DNA from 2 places in the Paenibacillus tritici genome. Region 1 is predicted to be linked to the other one. Evidence: riboswitches for the same ligand, from Rfam matches in the RefSeq annotation. Region 1 holds a riboswitch; the other holds the start of a gene.

Region 1 (7,727 bases):
CAATACATGGAATGTACCCAGCCGCAGATCACGCAGGATTGCCATACGCTCCAGCGTTTTGATGTCCGAGTGCATATAACGCACTTTAATCCCGATTTCCTTAAAGTAATCGGTCAGGTCCTCAGACATCTTCTTCGTAAGCGTTGTAACCAGTACACGCTCATCCCGTTCCACCCGGTCACGGATCTCACTGATCAGATCATCAATCTGCCCCTCGGTAGGGCGCACTTCAATGATCGGGTCAAGCAGACCAGTAGGACGGATAATCTGCTGCACCATAGTATCGCAGTGTTCCATCTCATAAGGTCCCGGTGTAGCGGACACATATATAATCTGGCTCACCTTGTCTTCGAATTCCTCAAATTGCAGCGGCCGGTTATCCAGCGCAGACGGCAGGCGGAACCCGTGCTCCACGAGCACTGTCTTACGCGCACGGTCACCATTATACATCGCCCGGATCTGCGGCAGCGTAGCGTGGGACTCATCAATCACAATCAGCATATCATCCGGGAAATAGTCCATGAGGGTATAGGGAGTGGCGCCCGGCTCACGGAAGGTAAGCGGACCGGAATAGTTCTCGATGCCGGAGCAGAAGCCGACTTCCTTCATCATCTCGATATCATAACGGGTCCGCTGCTCCAGCCGCTGGGCCTCCAGCAGCTTGCCTGCTTCACGCAGTACGGCCAGGCGCTCCTCAAGCTCACGCTCAATATTAACAAGGGCTACACGCATCGTCTCTTCCTGGGTGACAAAGTGGGACGCCGGGAAGATCGCGATATGATCGCGTTCGCCGATCAGTTCACCTGTCAGCACATCTATCTCCGTAATACGTTCTATCTCATCTCCGAACAACTCTACCCGGATCGCATGTTCTCCCTGGGAAGCCGGGAAGATCTCAACCACATCCCCCCGCACACGGAACGTCCCCCGCACGAAGTTGATATCATTACGCTGATACTGGATATCTACGAGCCGGCTCAGAATCTGATTGCGCGGCTTCTCCATCCCTACCCGCAGGGAGAGCAGCAAGCTTCCGTATTCCTTAGGTGAACCGAGGCCATAAATACACGACACACTCGCCACAATAATGACGTCACGGCGTTCAAACAAAGAACTGGTCGCCGAGTGGCGGAGCTTGTCGATTTCTTCATTTATACTGGAATCTTTCTCAATGTAGGTATCGGAGGAAGGAATGTACGCCTCGGGCTGGTAGTAATCGTAGTAACTGACGAAGTAATCAACCGAATTGCTTGGAAAAAACTCTTTGAACTCACTCGCGAGCTGCGCAGCAAGCGTCTTGTTGTGCGCGATGACCAGCGTCGGGCGGTTCAACTTGGAAATTACTTGTGCGATGGTAAAGGTCTTGCCTGTACCTGTCGCTCCCAGCAGCGTCTGGTGCTTCTTGCCCTGCCGGATGCCGTCCACTAACTCTTCTATGGCATGAGGCTGATCGCCCTGGGGTGTATACTCGGACTCCAGTTCAAAAGTCTTCGTACTGACGACAATATCATTCATTTGCCCGTCTCCCCTCTATCGTCTAGAATATATGAATATATTATAATTTTAACCCTAATGAGCCTTCATCCATACCAAGCTGAAAAATATGGAAGATAGGAATGCACGTTCCCGTTTATTATACAGCGTTGCCCAGACTGTTGCAAACCATAATATATAGAAATTTAAGGAGCCTGAATTTATGGATATCACTTCAATAATCGGCCTGGTGGCCGGGATTGCCGCAATGATCGGCGGTTTTCTGTGGGAAGGCGGAAGCCTGTCCGGCCTGCTGCAGCCGAATGCTGCGCTTATTGTCTTCGGCGGCACCCTGGCCGCTATACTTATCGGCTTTCCGGCCTCCAAGCTCCGCAGTGTACCGGCGGCTCTGCGCCTGGCTTTTGGCAGACAGCCGGACACCAGTCAGGAACAGGCGGAAGAGCTGATCTCCATGGCTACAGTCACGCGGCGCGGCGGCGTACTCGCACTGGAGAAACGAGCCGAAGAACATCCCGACACCTTCACCAGAGAAGGGCTGTTTCTGATTGTCGATGGCAATGACCCGGATCAGGTCCGGCAAATCCTGGAGCTTGAAATGGATGCCAAGGAGCTGAAATATGAAGGTTACGCCAAAATTTTTGAAGCGGCCGGCGGCTATGCTCCCACAATGGGGATTATCGGCACCGTTATGGGGCTGATCCGTGTATTGGGCCATTTAACGGACCCTTCCCAGCTGGGTGCCTCCATTGCTGTAGCTTTTACAGCCACGCTCTATGGCGTAGCCAGTGCTAATTTAATCTTTTTACCCATTGCCTCCAAAATTAAATCCCGCAGCCAAAGTGAACTGGGCACCATGGAGATGCTGCTCGTTGGCATCCTGTCCCTGCAGAATGGGGATCACCCGCATCTGGTCCGCAAAAAACTGGCCCCGTTCATTTCAGACGCCGCCCCCAAACGCAGCAGCAATAGCCCGGGGGAACCGCTATGAGACAAAGAAACCGCAGACAGCCCCGCGCCGCAGGCAAGGAGAGCCGGGACCGCTGGATGATTACCTATGCGGATCTGATTACGCTTCTGCTCATTTTCTTCGTGATTCTGTATGCCATGAGCAGTCTGGATTCGCAAAAGTATGCGCTTGTTTCAGGTTCCTTATCGGATACGTTCAAGAGTGGCGGTTCTGTGCTGGAGGGCGGTAATGGAGTTCTAGAAGGCAATAAGGGGAACAGCGGCCAGGCCGTCCCGAACGGACAAGAAGATGACGGCGGAACGCAAGGAGCGGTTTCCGGGGGCGATGGGGAAGGAAGCGCCACAGATTCCGGTGGCAGCTCCGGCGATGGCACCAGCACTGGTACATCCGGGCAAAACAGTGACACTGCCGGACACCAGCCGTCTGCGCGTGAGCTGGCTTTTCGTGAACAGGAAGCGAAGCTGGCGGCTCTAATGGGAGTCATCACCGAATATGTGGAGGAGAATAACCTCGGGGAACAGATCTTTGTGGCAGACAAGCCGCAGGGCATTGCGATCACGCTTAGTGACCGGTTCCTCTTCGATGCGGGCCAAGCCGAGCTGAAATCGCCTGCCTTCCCTGCACTGCGTCAGCTCTCCGGCCTGTTCCGGGGCATCGGCGCCACGGTCAGCATCGAAGGACATACCGATAATGTTCCGGTAACCCTTCGATCGGTCTACACCGACAATTGGGATCTATCCGGCGCCCGCGCACTGTCTGTGCTGCGCTTCTTCCTGGACAACGAGGGGCTTAGCCCCGATACGTTCCAGTACGCCGGTTACGCCGATACCAGACCTGCCTACGATAATACAACCGCCGAAGGACGGCAGAAGAACCGCCGGGTTGAACTGATTGTTCTGCGGCAGCTTCAGGAGGAAGAATAGCACGTAACTGCGCGCGAATCAGCTCAAATACCGGCAGGCGACAGGAGCATATATCCATTTGCTAATATAAGGAGATAGACCGCTATGCAGGATACAAACGGAGCGGCACCGGAGGCCGCAGGTTTTTTCAGGTTTTTGCGGCTGGCAGTTTCTCTGATCACGATCATTATTGCCCAGGGGATGCTTACCCTCTTTGTCGGATTTTTTGCCGCCTTCATGCAGTTCTTCTCCTCCGGTTACTTCTGGGGAGACCTGGCCCGCGTCTATCCGCTGGACAAGCTGATTGCAATTGGCGCTGATTACCTTATTGCCGGAGCTATCTTCGCCCTGGCCTGGTTTGGGGTCTGGTGGATGCTCTACGGCCTGTCCGGGAATGGGCGTATCCGCTGTTTCCCCCTGCTTCTGCTGAGCGCGTATTCGACGTTTCTTCTCCTCTTTTTACAGGTCAATCCGGTTTATAACCCCGACGCCATGATCCCCAGCTCTGCCGGGGAAGCAACATTTATCGTTTGTATGGGGATGTCTGCCGCCGTGCTTTTTCCGTTTTATTCAGCCGGAGTGTATTATTTCGTGCTCAAGCCCGCCACCCGTCCGCAAAAAAGTTACCGTTTCCTGCTGCTGTGCTCTGTATTTTCCGTTGCGGGCCTGGCTCTTCTGCCCTTCCTGTGGCATCTGGCTCCAAACATTTATCCGGGGCTGCTTGGCTTTCCAGAATGATATAAAGACGCAAAAAGACAGACCTCTCACATTAGTGACATCTAATGTAATAAGAGAAGCCTGTCGTATCCAGCCGTTCAGCAACTAAGCTGAACCTTATTCTCCAACCAATTCCTTATAAGCAGCCGCATCCAGCAGGCCGGAAGCCGCCTCGGCGAACTCACCGTCAAGCTCCAGCTCAAAAATCCATCCGCCGCCGTATGGCTGGTCATTGATCAGTTCCGGGCTGGTCTCCAGGGCGTCATTGATCTTGGTGACCGTCCCTGATACCGGTGAATACAGCTCTGACACCGTCTTCACGGATTCGATGCTGCCTACACTGTCGCCTGCGGAGATCGCTGCCCCGACTTCCGGAAATTCTACAAACACGATGTCGCCGAGCAGATGCTGCGCATGATCCGTAATCCCTACACGTACTACACGTCCCTCACCCTGCTGTGCCCATTCATGCTCTTCGCTGTATACCAGGTTGTCCAGCACTTCACTCATTTACAAGCCGCCTCTTTTCCACATTTGGAGTTCTAAATTTAGTTATAGCCTAATTTATTGACTTGCCTAATGTCAATATAACTGACAGTAAAATTTAATTTGTCAACTTTTTGACGTTTTTTTGATTGACAGTATGGAGGGTTACCCGGTTTAATGGAATCAGTAGAATATCATATCGTTTGCGAATGATGGCATAGGGAGAGACTGTCTCACAGGAAGACAGCGCCGAAGGAGTAAGCCCGGGATGGGTGAATCTCTCAGGCAAAAGGACCTTTGCCGGACGCATCTCTGGAGAGCATCCAGGCCTGCCGCGCAGGTCTCACGGATCACCAACGGGGAAACCTGCGCGTTACTGCAGGGTAACTCTCAGGTACAAAGGACAGAGCGAAAGTTCATTTATGCGTGTATGCATAATGGCTTTCGCCTGTCCTTTTTTGTATATAAACAGACCAAGGGAGTGACGAGATGGAGTCTTTGAGAAGAACGCCTTTTTATGACCTCTATTCCGCCTACGCGGAGTCCAGATGCATTGATTTCGGCGGCTGGGAGCTGCCGGTGCAGTTCACAGGAATCGTTAAGGAGCATGAAGCCGTCCGTGAACGGGCCGGATTATTCGATGTCTCCCATATGGGAGAATTCATGGTTACCGGCAGCGGCTCCGAGGCCTTCCTGCAGCTTATGACCACCAATGATGTCAGCCGCCTGGAGGACGGCGCAGCGCAGTATACGCTTATGCTCTATCCGGGCGGCGGAGTGGTTGACGATCTGCTCGTGTACCGGCTGGGCGAGGAGCGTTACATGCTTGTTGTCAATGCCTCCAATATCGACAAGGACTTCCAGTGGCTGCAGGAGCATCTCACACCTGAGTTCAGCGGTGTCAGCATGAAGAATGTCTCTGACGAGACCCTGCTGCTCGCGCTCCAAGGACCGCTGGCGGAGACCATTCTTGCCCAGGTCACGCAGGTCCCGCTCCCGGAGCTTAAGCCCTTCCACTTCATCGAGCAAGCTGAGGTCTGCGGTGTAACTGTCCTGCTCTCCCGCACCGGGTATACCGGTGAAGACGGCTTCGAGCTGTACGCTCCCGCAGCTACAGCGGCTGCTCTCTGGAACGGCCTGCTCGAAGCAGGCGCTCCGCATGGCCTGACTCCTGCCGGACTCGGCGCACGCGATACGCTGCGCTTCGAGGCCAAGCTGCCGCTGTACGGCCAGGAGCTGTCAGCAGACATCACTCCCCTTGAAGCCGGTGTCCAGTTCTTCGTGAAGCTGGACAAAGCTGATTTTATCGGCCGCGCTGCCCTGCTGAAGCAGAAGGAAGCCGGCCTGCCGCGCCGCCTGGTAGGTCTTGAGATGATCGACCGCGGCATCCCCCGCTCCCACTATCCCGTGTATGCGGACGGAGTGAAGATCGGTGAAGTCACGACCGGCACCCAATCCCCGACACTGAAACGGAATCTCGGACTCGCCCTGCTGGATGCTGCCTATACGGAGACCGGCACAGAGGTGTATGTGGAGATCCGCGGCAAGCAGCTTAAGGCTGTTGTCATCAAAGCCCCGTTCTACAAAAAGAGCCAAGGAGTGAAGCCCCAATGAAGCACCGCTATCTGCCCATGACGGAGCAAGACCGTGCAGAAATGATGGAAACTGTAGGCATACAGTCCATTGACGAGCTGTTCGCCGATATTCCGCAGTCTGTCCGCTACCAGGGAACAATGCCGATGTCCGGCGCCCTGGACGAATATGCACTGCTTCGCCATATGAAGGGCCTGGCTGACAAGAATGCCGACTTCGACACCCACACCAGCTTCCTGGGCGCCGGATTGTACGACCACCACGTTCCGGTCGTCATCAACCATGTGATTTCCCGTTCGGAATTCTATACTGCCTACACTCCTTACCAGCCGGAGATCAGCCAGGGGGAGCTTCAGGCGATCTTTGAATTCCAGTCCTATATCTGTGAGCTGACCGGCATGAAGGTTGCCAATGCCAGTATGTATGACGGCGCAACCGCCTTCTCTGAAGCAGCGGTGCTGGCCGCCGGTGCCACCAAACGCAAGAAGCTGATTGTCTCCCGCACGGTTCATCCTGAAGCACGGCAGGTGCTGCGCACCTCCGCCAATGCCTGGGGCCTGCAAATTGTAGAGATCAACTATGCAGACGGTGTGACGGACCTCGCACAGCTGGCCGCCGCAATCGACGGCGATACCGCCGCCGTTCTGGTTCAGTCCCCCAACTTCTTCGGCGGCATTGAGGATCTGCGCGGGATCGAACCGCTGGTCCATGCGGTCAAGGGACTGCTTGTCGTCAGCGCGAATCCGATTGCGCTGGGCGTACTGGAAGCGCCCGGACGGCTTGGCGCCGACATCGTCGTCGGCGATGCGCAGCCGCTCGGAATTGCCGCTTCGCTCGGCGGTCCGACCTGCGGATTCTTCGCCGTTGCCGAGCCGTTAATGCGCCGGATGCCGGGCCGGATCGTCGGCCAGACCGTTGACCGTAACGGTAAGCGCGGCTTCGTCTTGACCCTTCAGGCGCGGGAGCAGCATATCCGCCGCGAGAAGGCGACCTCGAATATCTGCTCCAACCAGGCGCTGCTGGCGCTGTGCGCCTCCGTCTACTTATCCGTGATGGGCAAAGAGGGAATGCGTGAGGTTGGCGAGCTGAACATCCGCAAGAGTCATTACGCCGCCGGAAGGCTGGCTGCCATTGCCGGGGCAGAGCGCGTCTTCAGCGCCCCGTTCTTCAATGAATTTGTACTGAAGCTGCCGGAAGGCAGCAGTGTGAGTGCGGTGAACTCCAAGCTGCTGAAGGAAGGCTATCTCGGCGGATATGACTTAAGCCGGGATTATCCCGAGCTGGCCGGACATATGCTGGTTGCCGTAACGGAGAAAAGAAGCCGAACCGAAATTGACGAATTCGCAAGTGTACTGGAGGGCTGTATATGAAACCCGAACAAAGTCTGATCTTCGAATTAAGCCGTCCCGGCCGATCGGCCTACTCTTTGCCGCTGTGTGATGTGCCGCAGGACGAGGGCCTTGGCTCACTCATTCCTGAAGGGCTGCTGCGCAGCGAACCTGTACTTCTGCCGGAGGTCTCTGAAGTGGATGTCATCCGCCACTATACCTCCCTGTCGCGGCGCAACT
Region 2 (7,727 bases), 490 kb from region 1:
AGGACGGCATAGTTCATCACCGGGGTGAATGGCGCTTTGAATTTGGAAGTGGCATGTAAGTCCGGGCGGTTCCTTTTATACTTGATATGGCAGACCAGCACAACACCCCAGACCCAGATGAAGCAAATGGCACTGATCGTAGTCACGATGCCGAAGGCCTGACCCGGAATGAGCTTGCTGAGCAGTGCCCCGGCAGAGATCACTATAGTAGAAATGAATAGGGAATTCGCAGGTACATGATTCCGGTTCAGCTTGCCGAGCTGGGGGGAGGCCTGATTCCGTCTGCTCAGATTGTAGAGAATCCGGCTGGTCGAGAACATCCCGCTGTTGCAGGCAGAGGCCGCCGAGGTTAAGACCACGAAATTGATAATCCCTGCAGCAATCGGAATTCCCACCAGACTGAAGGTTCTCACGAACGGACTTTCAGCCGCGCTAAGCTGGGTCCAAGGGTTAATGCACAGCAGCACGAAGAGCGCGCCTACATAGAAGAACAGAATCCGCAGAGGGATTTTATTGATGGCTGACGGAATGTTTTTCTCCGGATTAGCTGTTTCGGCCGCCGATACCCCCACCAGCTCCACGCCCACATAAGCGAATACCACCATCTGGAAGGAGAATAAGAAGCCCCTCACCCCGTTCGGAAACACGCCGCCATGCTCCCAGAGATTGCGGACTGTAACCGAGCCTGCATCTGTCTTGAACCCGATCACCAGAAGAATGATCCCCAGGCCGATCAGGGCCAGAATCGTAACTACCTTAATCAGAGCGAACCAGAATTCCAGCTCGCCGAAGCTTTTGACCGTCAGCAAATTGAGGCCCAGCAGAATCATCAGGCAGATGACAGCAGGCACCCACTGCGGGATATCGAACCAATACTGGACGTAGACGCCCACCGCAATCACATCCGCCATCGCCGTCATAATCCAGCAGAACCAGTAGGTCCAGCCCGTAATGAACGCCGTCCGGGGCCCCAGATAGTCCTCAGCAATGTCTGTAAAAGACTGATACCCCGCCTTGGAGAGCAGCAGCTCCCCCAGCGCCCGCATCACAAAAAACACGGCAATTCCCACGATGAGATACGTGAGCATAATGGAAGGCCCGGCCTGCTGAATCGCTTTGCCTGAGCCCAGGAACAACCCTGTGCCAATGGTGCCGCCGATAGCTATAAGCTGAACATGCCGGTTAGCCAGCTCTCTCTTTAATTCTGTCTGTGCCATACCTGTTTCCCCCTTAATATATATGACGCTGTTATGCCGGTAACTCCAAAACAAAACAAAAAGGAGACTGGATGTCATCCAATCTCCCGGTTCCTAAAGAATATCCAAATAAGCTTCTGCCCGGCAGAGGGTTCCTCAGCACGGCAAATACAAATCCGGTACTCTTCTGTCCTTTTGCCTGAGATTGTGAACCCTTCGGCGCTGCGGTTCCCCGCAGTCTCTCCAGAAGCTGCTCCTGCTATAGTGTGATCCATAGCAATCATAGCTTGTGTGATGTATTAAATTGGTGAAGCGTTAATGCGTTCTGATATTCTAACATATTACCGGCAATGTGAGTAATGATCTGTGAAAAAAGTCGCAATGCTCTACAGGAGTTTTGCGGGAACAGGTCATTTTTGAATAAACAGGGTCATTTGCAAGAGAGAATTCCGTTCATCGTCTCTACTATAATAAATTCATCCAGAATAAGCAGAGTGAGGTTAGAACCTATGACAAATCCTAGAACCCAAGCTTTAACCAAGCCGCCCTATACGCAGCCGCAGGGCCGCTTCCGCCGGTTGCTGCTCAATATCGTGAGATACCGGGTGCTGCTGATTATGCTGCTGCCCACCTCGATTATCTTTTTCATCAACTGCTACATTCCGATGTTCGGATTATTCATTGCCTTCAAGAATATCAACTATATTGACGGCATTATGGGCAGCCCCTGGGCCGGGCTCGATAACTTCCGGTTCCTCTTCGCCACCTCTGACGCCCTGCGCGTGACCATCAACACCGTGGGGTACAATGTGGTCTTCATTATCTCAGGACTCATTCTCTCGGTCTCGCTGGCGATTGCGATCAATGAGGTGCGTAACAAGCTGGCTTCGAAGTTCTTCCAGACCGTCATGATTATGCCGAACTTCCTGTCCATGGTCGTGGTCAGCTTCATCGTCTATGCCTTCCTGCACCCGGAGTACGGCTTCCTGGTCAAGCATATTCTGCCAATGTTCGGCTACTCCTCGGTGAACGCATATATGCATCCTAACGCATGGCCTTACATTCTGTGGATCACCAAGATGTGGCATTCCATCGGGATCGGCAGTGTCATCTACCTTGCAGCCATCACCGGCATCAGCGAAGAATTGTATGAGGCTGCGGTGATGGACGGCGCCAGCAAATGGAAGCAGATCACCAAGATTACCCTGCCGCTGCTTACGCCGATCATGGTGATTCTCACGATTCTTAACATGGGCGGCATCTTCCGCTCTGACTTCGGGCTGTTCTACCATGTGACCCTGGACTCCGGTGCGCTGCGCTCGACTACGGACGTCATCGACACCTATGTCTACCGGGGCCTGATCCAGCTCAACGACCTGGGGATGTCCTCAGCGGCGAACTTCTACCAGTCCATCGTCGGCTTCTTCCTGGTCATAGGCGCGAACGCTCTGGCCCGCAAGCTGAACCGCGATACGGCTCTTTTCTAGAAACGGAGGATTCTAATGACTACTGCATCCCGAACCAGCGCTTACGCCAAGGGCTCTACCACCGCCCAGATTATACTTCATGTGTTCTTCATCGCCTTCAGCCTGGCGTGTATCCTGCCGATCCTGCTCATTGTTGCCATCTCCTTAACAAACGAGAAGACATTGACGCTGCAGGGATACAAATTCTGGCCCGATCATATCGACGCATCCGCGTACCAATATCTGTTCAAGCATTCGGAGACATTAGTTAAAGCGTATGGCGTCAGCCTGACCGTTACCCTTATCGGGACTGTTCTGGCCGTGCTGCTGATTGCGCTATATGCGTATCCGCTCTACCGGAAGGATTTTCCTTTCAAAAAGACGTTTAACTTCTACCTGCTGATTACCATGCTGTTCTCGGGCGGGCTGGTCCCCTTCTACCTGCTGTACGTTAACTATCTGGATCTCAAGGACTCGCTGGTCGCGCTTATTCTGCCCGGCTTGTCCAATGCCTTCTATATCTTCATAACCCGCACCTTCTTCCAGCAGACGATCCCGGAAGAGATGATCGAATCCGGCAAACTGGACGGGGCATCGGAATGGCGGATCTTCTTCCAGCTGGTGCTTCCGATCTCGCTGCCCGTTCTCGCCACCGTTGGCCTGTTCACTACACTGACGTATTGGAATGACTGGTTCAACTCCATGCTCTTCATCAATGACACGGACAAGTTCTCCTTGCAGTATGTCATGATCCAGATGATCCGTCAGGCAGAGTTCTTCAAGAACCAATTGGCGGGCAGCGGAGTAGCCCTGATGGTCCAAGAATCGGTTCCGACCGAAAGTCTGCGGATGGCCATGGTGGTGGTGTCGATTGGCCCGATCCTGTTCGTCTATCCCTTCTTCCAGAAGTACTTCACCAAAGGCCTTACGATAGGGGCCATCAAAGGGTAACCCGGTCTGACTCTGGCGTAAATGCCGGTTAGAATATATGATCTAATTATCATTGAGGAGGTTCATACAAATGAGAACAACAAGAAGCTCTGGCGCGGTGTTTGCTGCTCTGACCGCCGTGATACTGGGCATTACCGGGTGCGGCGGGGGCAATTCGGGCGCTTCCGCTCCATCCAAGGCAGAATCGACAGCAGCCGCTACCGCCGGAGGAACAGAAGGCAGCAGTAATCCCGATATTTCAACGTTCCGGAAGTTAACCGTTTACACGGTTGGGAATTTCCCGCAGAATGATACCAAGGCGGTTGTGGAAGAGATCAATAGATATCTCAAGGAGAAAATTAACGCCGAGATTGACTTCCAGGGGCTTCCTTGGTCCTCCTGGGCCGAGAAGATGGCGCTGGCTTACCAATCCGGGGAACAGGTGGATCTGACCTTTGCCCCTAACTGGGCGGATTTCGCCAACAACGTAGCCAAAGGCGCATTCCTGCCGCTTGATGATCTGTTAGCCCAATATGGACAAGGCATCAAGGAGACACTCGATCCCCGCTTCCTCGACGGCGGAACGGTAGACGGCAAAGTATATGCGATTCCCACCAATAAGGAAATTGGCGAGAGCCATACGATTATGTTCCGGAAGGATCTGGTCGATAAATACGGATTCGATGTGAACTCGATCCAGACGCTGGAGGATCTGGAGCCATGGCTGCAGACGATCAAGGAGAAGGAACCGGCCATTGCGCCGATCTGGCTCTCCGGCAGCGGCTCCGATACGCTGGGCTACTTCGACAAAACCAAAGAGAGCATGAAGGAAAACTTCCGTTATGAGCTGGTTGCAGGCGCTCCTGCCGGTATCGTTCTGGATACGAAGACCGATAAGATGATTATCAGCTCCATGGAGTCCGACACAGCGATATACCGGATGAAGCTCTACGGCGACTGGTTCAGCAAAGGCTACATCAACAAGGATGCCGCCACTACTAAGACCAGCACTGAAGACGCTTTCAAGGCCGGCAAGACCTGGATGAAGTTCGGTTCGGATAAGCCGGATTCCGACAAGGAAGATTCCATCGCCACCGGCATTGAGCTGGTGAAGCTGAAGGGGAATGAACCTGAGATCAGCACCGCCAGCGTCAGCAACTCCATGATGGCGATCGGACGTACCTCCATTGATCCGGAGCGGACGATGATGCTGCTCAATCTGCTCCATACGGACCCGCACCTGGTTAATCTGATTGACTTCGGCGTGGAAGGACGGCAGTATGTCAAGGTGGACGGCAAGGACAACTTCATCAAGCTCCCTGACGGCATTGCTACCCGCGCCGATACTGGCTGGGCGCCGGGGATTGAATGGATGTTCGGCAACCAGACCATAACCTACCTGTGGGAAGGCGAAAGTGCCGATAAATGGGAGAAGTTCAAGGCCTATAACGAGAGCGCCCATAAGGTGAAGTCGTTCGGCTTCAACTTCAATACGGACCCTGTCAAAACACAGGTATCCGTGGTCAGCAACATTATCAAGGAATTCCGTCCACTGCTGGAAACAGGCAGTCTGGGTGTAGACAAGGTGCTTGAGGAATATAATAAGAAGCTGAAGGCCAACGGAATCGAAGATATCCGTGCCGAGGTTCAGAAGCAATATGATGCCTGGAAAGCTAAACAATCCTAAATAAATAGGCTAAGGGGAAGGACGGCAGACGTCCTTCCCCTTTCCTGCCGCCAGGGCGCAAATGTACCTAAGGGGTGAACGTGAAACTGTGAAATTATCCTTGCGATTCAAAGTGAGCGCACTTGTCCTGCTGCTGGTCACGCCGCTGTTCCTGTTTCTCTCTTACACCAATCTCTATTCCACCAACATTGTCCGGGAGAAAGTTGCGAAGTCCGCTTCAGACACCTTAACCCTTCACTTAGGTACACTCGATGAGCTGCTGGAGCAGACCAGCCATTATCTGCTGCGTACGGCGAATGAAAATATGCTGCTGGAGCTATACTCCGACAGCGGCCCGGACAGTGTCAACTATTACCTGTCCATCCGCAAGCTGATGGACCAGTGGTATAGCGATGTCAGCTATTACACTATCATCCGCAGTGTATTCGTATACCATCAGGACCGGGAAGAGTTATTCCTCAGCAGCCAGAGAGAGTATTATCAGGAGAAGGAGATGATTACCTCCGGTCTGTCCCCGCGCCTGAAGGCTCCTAATCTCCAGGCCTCCCTGAAGTGGGAGACCGTGATCCTCGGCGGGGAGCCGGTGTTATTCAAGGTGCTGCCGGACAAGAGCGGCCGGCTCCTGATGGGGGTACTGGTCAGCATCGACTCCCTGGCTCAGCCCTTGACCCAACTGGAGTCAACAGCAGGCAGCGGACAGATCGGCATCATCAGCAATGACGGCAAATTGCTATGGGGCGAATTCGCCGGGGAGGATCTTGCCCTCATCCGCAGCCAGCTGGGCAATCCTGACCACCCGGCGGATAAGTCAATCCGGCTGAGCAACGGCAATAATTATCTGCTGATCGACAAGCCTTCACAATATTCCAATCTGAATGTCTTCATTCTGCTGGATGAGAAGTCTATTCTCGACGAGCTGCCGGTCTTCCAGCGAATTATTAAGGTTATTCCCTTCGCCATTATTATCATTATAGGTATCCTGCTGGCGCTGCTCAGCCGGCTTGTGTTCAAGCCTATCCAGCAGCTGACCAGCGGGATGCGCATTCTGGGGAAGGGACAGCTGGAATACCGGCTGAAGGAAGGCAACAGCAGGGAATTCCAGATTATTACCCGGCAGTTCAACCAGATGGCCGAGCAGATCGGCAATCTCAAGATTGATGTGTATGAGGAGCAGATGAAGGTGCAGCAGGCCGAGCTTAAGCATCTTCAGGCGCAGATCAATCCCCATTTTTTCATGAATTCCTTGAATATCGTCTTCCATCTGGTAGAGCTGAAGCAGGATGCCCTGATCAAAAAAATGATTGGACATCTGGTCTCCCATTTCCGGTTCATTATGAGTACCAATAACACCTGGATTCCTCTGCTGAGCGAATTCAATCATATTCAGAACTATATTGAGATTCAAATGGTGATGTATCCGAACAAGCTGGCCTATCACCTTCAGCTCCCCGCGGAGCTTGAGCATACCCTGATTCCGCCGCTGCTGGTTCAGCCCTTCGTCGAGAATGCCATCAAGCATGGCTTCATCAATAATTCCAAGCCCTTTGAAGTCGGAATTACGGTGAGCGAAGAAGCCGGGGAGAACAGCGATGCCTGCATTGCCATTCAGATCCGGGATTCCGGTCCCGGCTTCTCCAGTCAGCAGCTCGACAAGCTTAATCTGGGCTTATATGAGAAAGAACCTACAGACCGTCATCTGGGAATATGGAACGTATACCGACGAATGCTGATGTTCTATAACAACCGGGCAAACCTTACCTTCCATAATGCTCCTGACGGAGGAGCTGTTGTGGAGCTAAGACTACCTGTTCAGAGGGAGCTGTGACGTTCGTATGTACAGAGTTCTAATCGTGGATGATCAATATTTCGCCTTGCTCGGTTTGCAGCAGGGGGTGGATTGGAGCGCTTTGAAGGTGGCGGAGGTCTGCCTTGCAGAGAATGTGGATCAGGCGATTGTCACACTGGAGCAGGCGCCCGTAGATCTGCTGATCTGCGATATCGAAATGCCGGGGAGAAGCGGTCTGGAGCTGCTGGCCTGGGTGAAGCAATTCGCGCCCGGGACGCTGACGATTATGCTGACTTGCCATGCTGATTTCGAGTATGCGCAGCGCGCCATTTACCATGGGGCCTTCCATTATCTGCTCAAGCCGGTAGACTATGAGGAATTGATGAAGATCTCCCGTGAGGCGCTCGCCGAGATTCACAAACAGCGGGAGCAGCAACAGTTCGAGACACTGATCAAGGAGTACCGGAGAAAATGGGAGCATCAGCTGCCCCTTCTGGTGGAACGCTTCTGGCAGGATATTCTCAGCCAGCGGGCTGCCCCTGTGCTGGAATCGCTCACCATTCCGGCGAATACCTACAATCTGGATCTACAGCCGGATGACCGCTACTTCCTCGCCCTGCTCGGCCTGGAGCAATGGAAAGAGAATCTTAGCGCCCGGGACG

The links. A riboswitch is a leader RNA that binds a small molecule or an ion and turns the genes downstream of it on or off. The one in region 1 is predicted to bind glycine.
Region 2: another riboswitch for glycine. It lies ahead of KDC22_RS32215 (amino acid permease); the one in region 1 lies ahead of gcvT (glycine cleavage system aminomethyltransferase GcvT).

What each region holds. Positions count from the first base shown of each region.
Region 1 covers NZ_CP073365.1:7,004,952-7,012,678, forward strand. Annotated here, with positions in the region: gene uvrB (excinuclease ABC subunit UvrB) at 1-1,515, opposite strand, end outside; gene KDC22_RS30180 (flagellar motor protein) at 1,697-2,482, shown strand; gene KDC22_RS30185 (flagellar motor protein MotB) at 2,479-3,384, shown strand; gene KDC22_RS30190 (hypothetical protein) at 3,469-4,101, shown strand; gene gcvH (glycine cleavage system protein GcvH) at 4,198-4,590, opposite strand; glycine riboswitch at 4,776-4,873, shown strand; glycine riboswitch at 4,877-4,975, shown strand; gene gcvT (glycine cleavage system aminomethyltransferase GcvT) at 5,056-6,180, shown strand; gene gcvPA (aminomethyl-transferring glycine dehydrogenase subunit GcvPA) at 6,177-7,529, shown strand; gene gcvPB (aminomethyl-transferring glycine dehydrogenase subunit GcvPB) at 7,526-7,727, shown strand, end outside.
Region 2 covers NZ_CP073365.1:7,491,170-7,498,896, forward strand. Annotated here, with positions in the region: gene KDC22_RS32215 (amino acid permease) at 1-1,217, opposite strand, end outside; glycine riboswitch at 1,374-1,453, opposite strand; gene KDC22_RS32220 (ABC transporter permease) at 1,706-2,683, shown strand; gene KDC22_RS32225 (carbohydrate ABC transporter permease) at 2,699-3,613, shown strand; gene KDC22_RS32230 (ABC transporter substrate-binding protein) at 3,684-5,279, shown strand; gene KDC22_RS32235 (sensor histidine kinase) at 5,392-7,104, shown strand; gene KDC22_RS32240 (helix-turn-helix domain-containing protein) at 7,112-7,727, shown strand, end outside.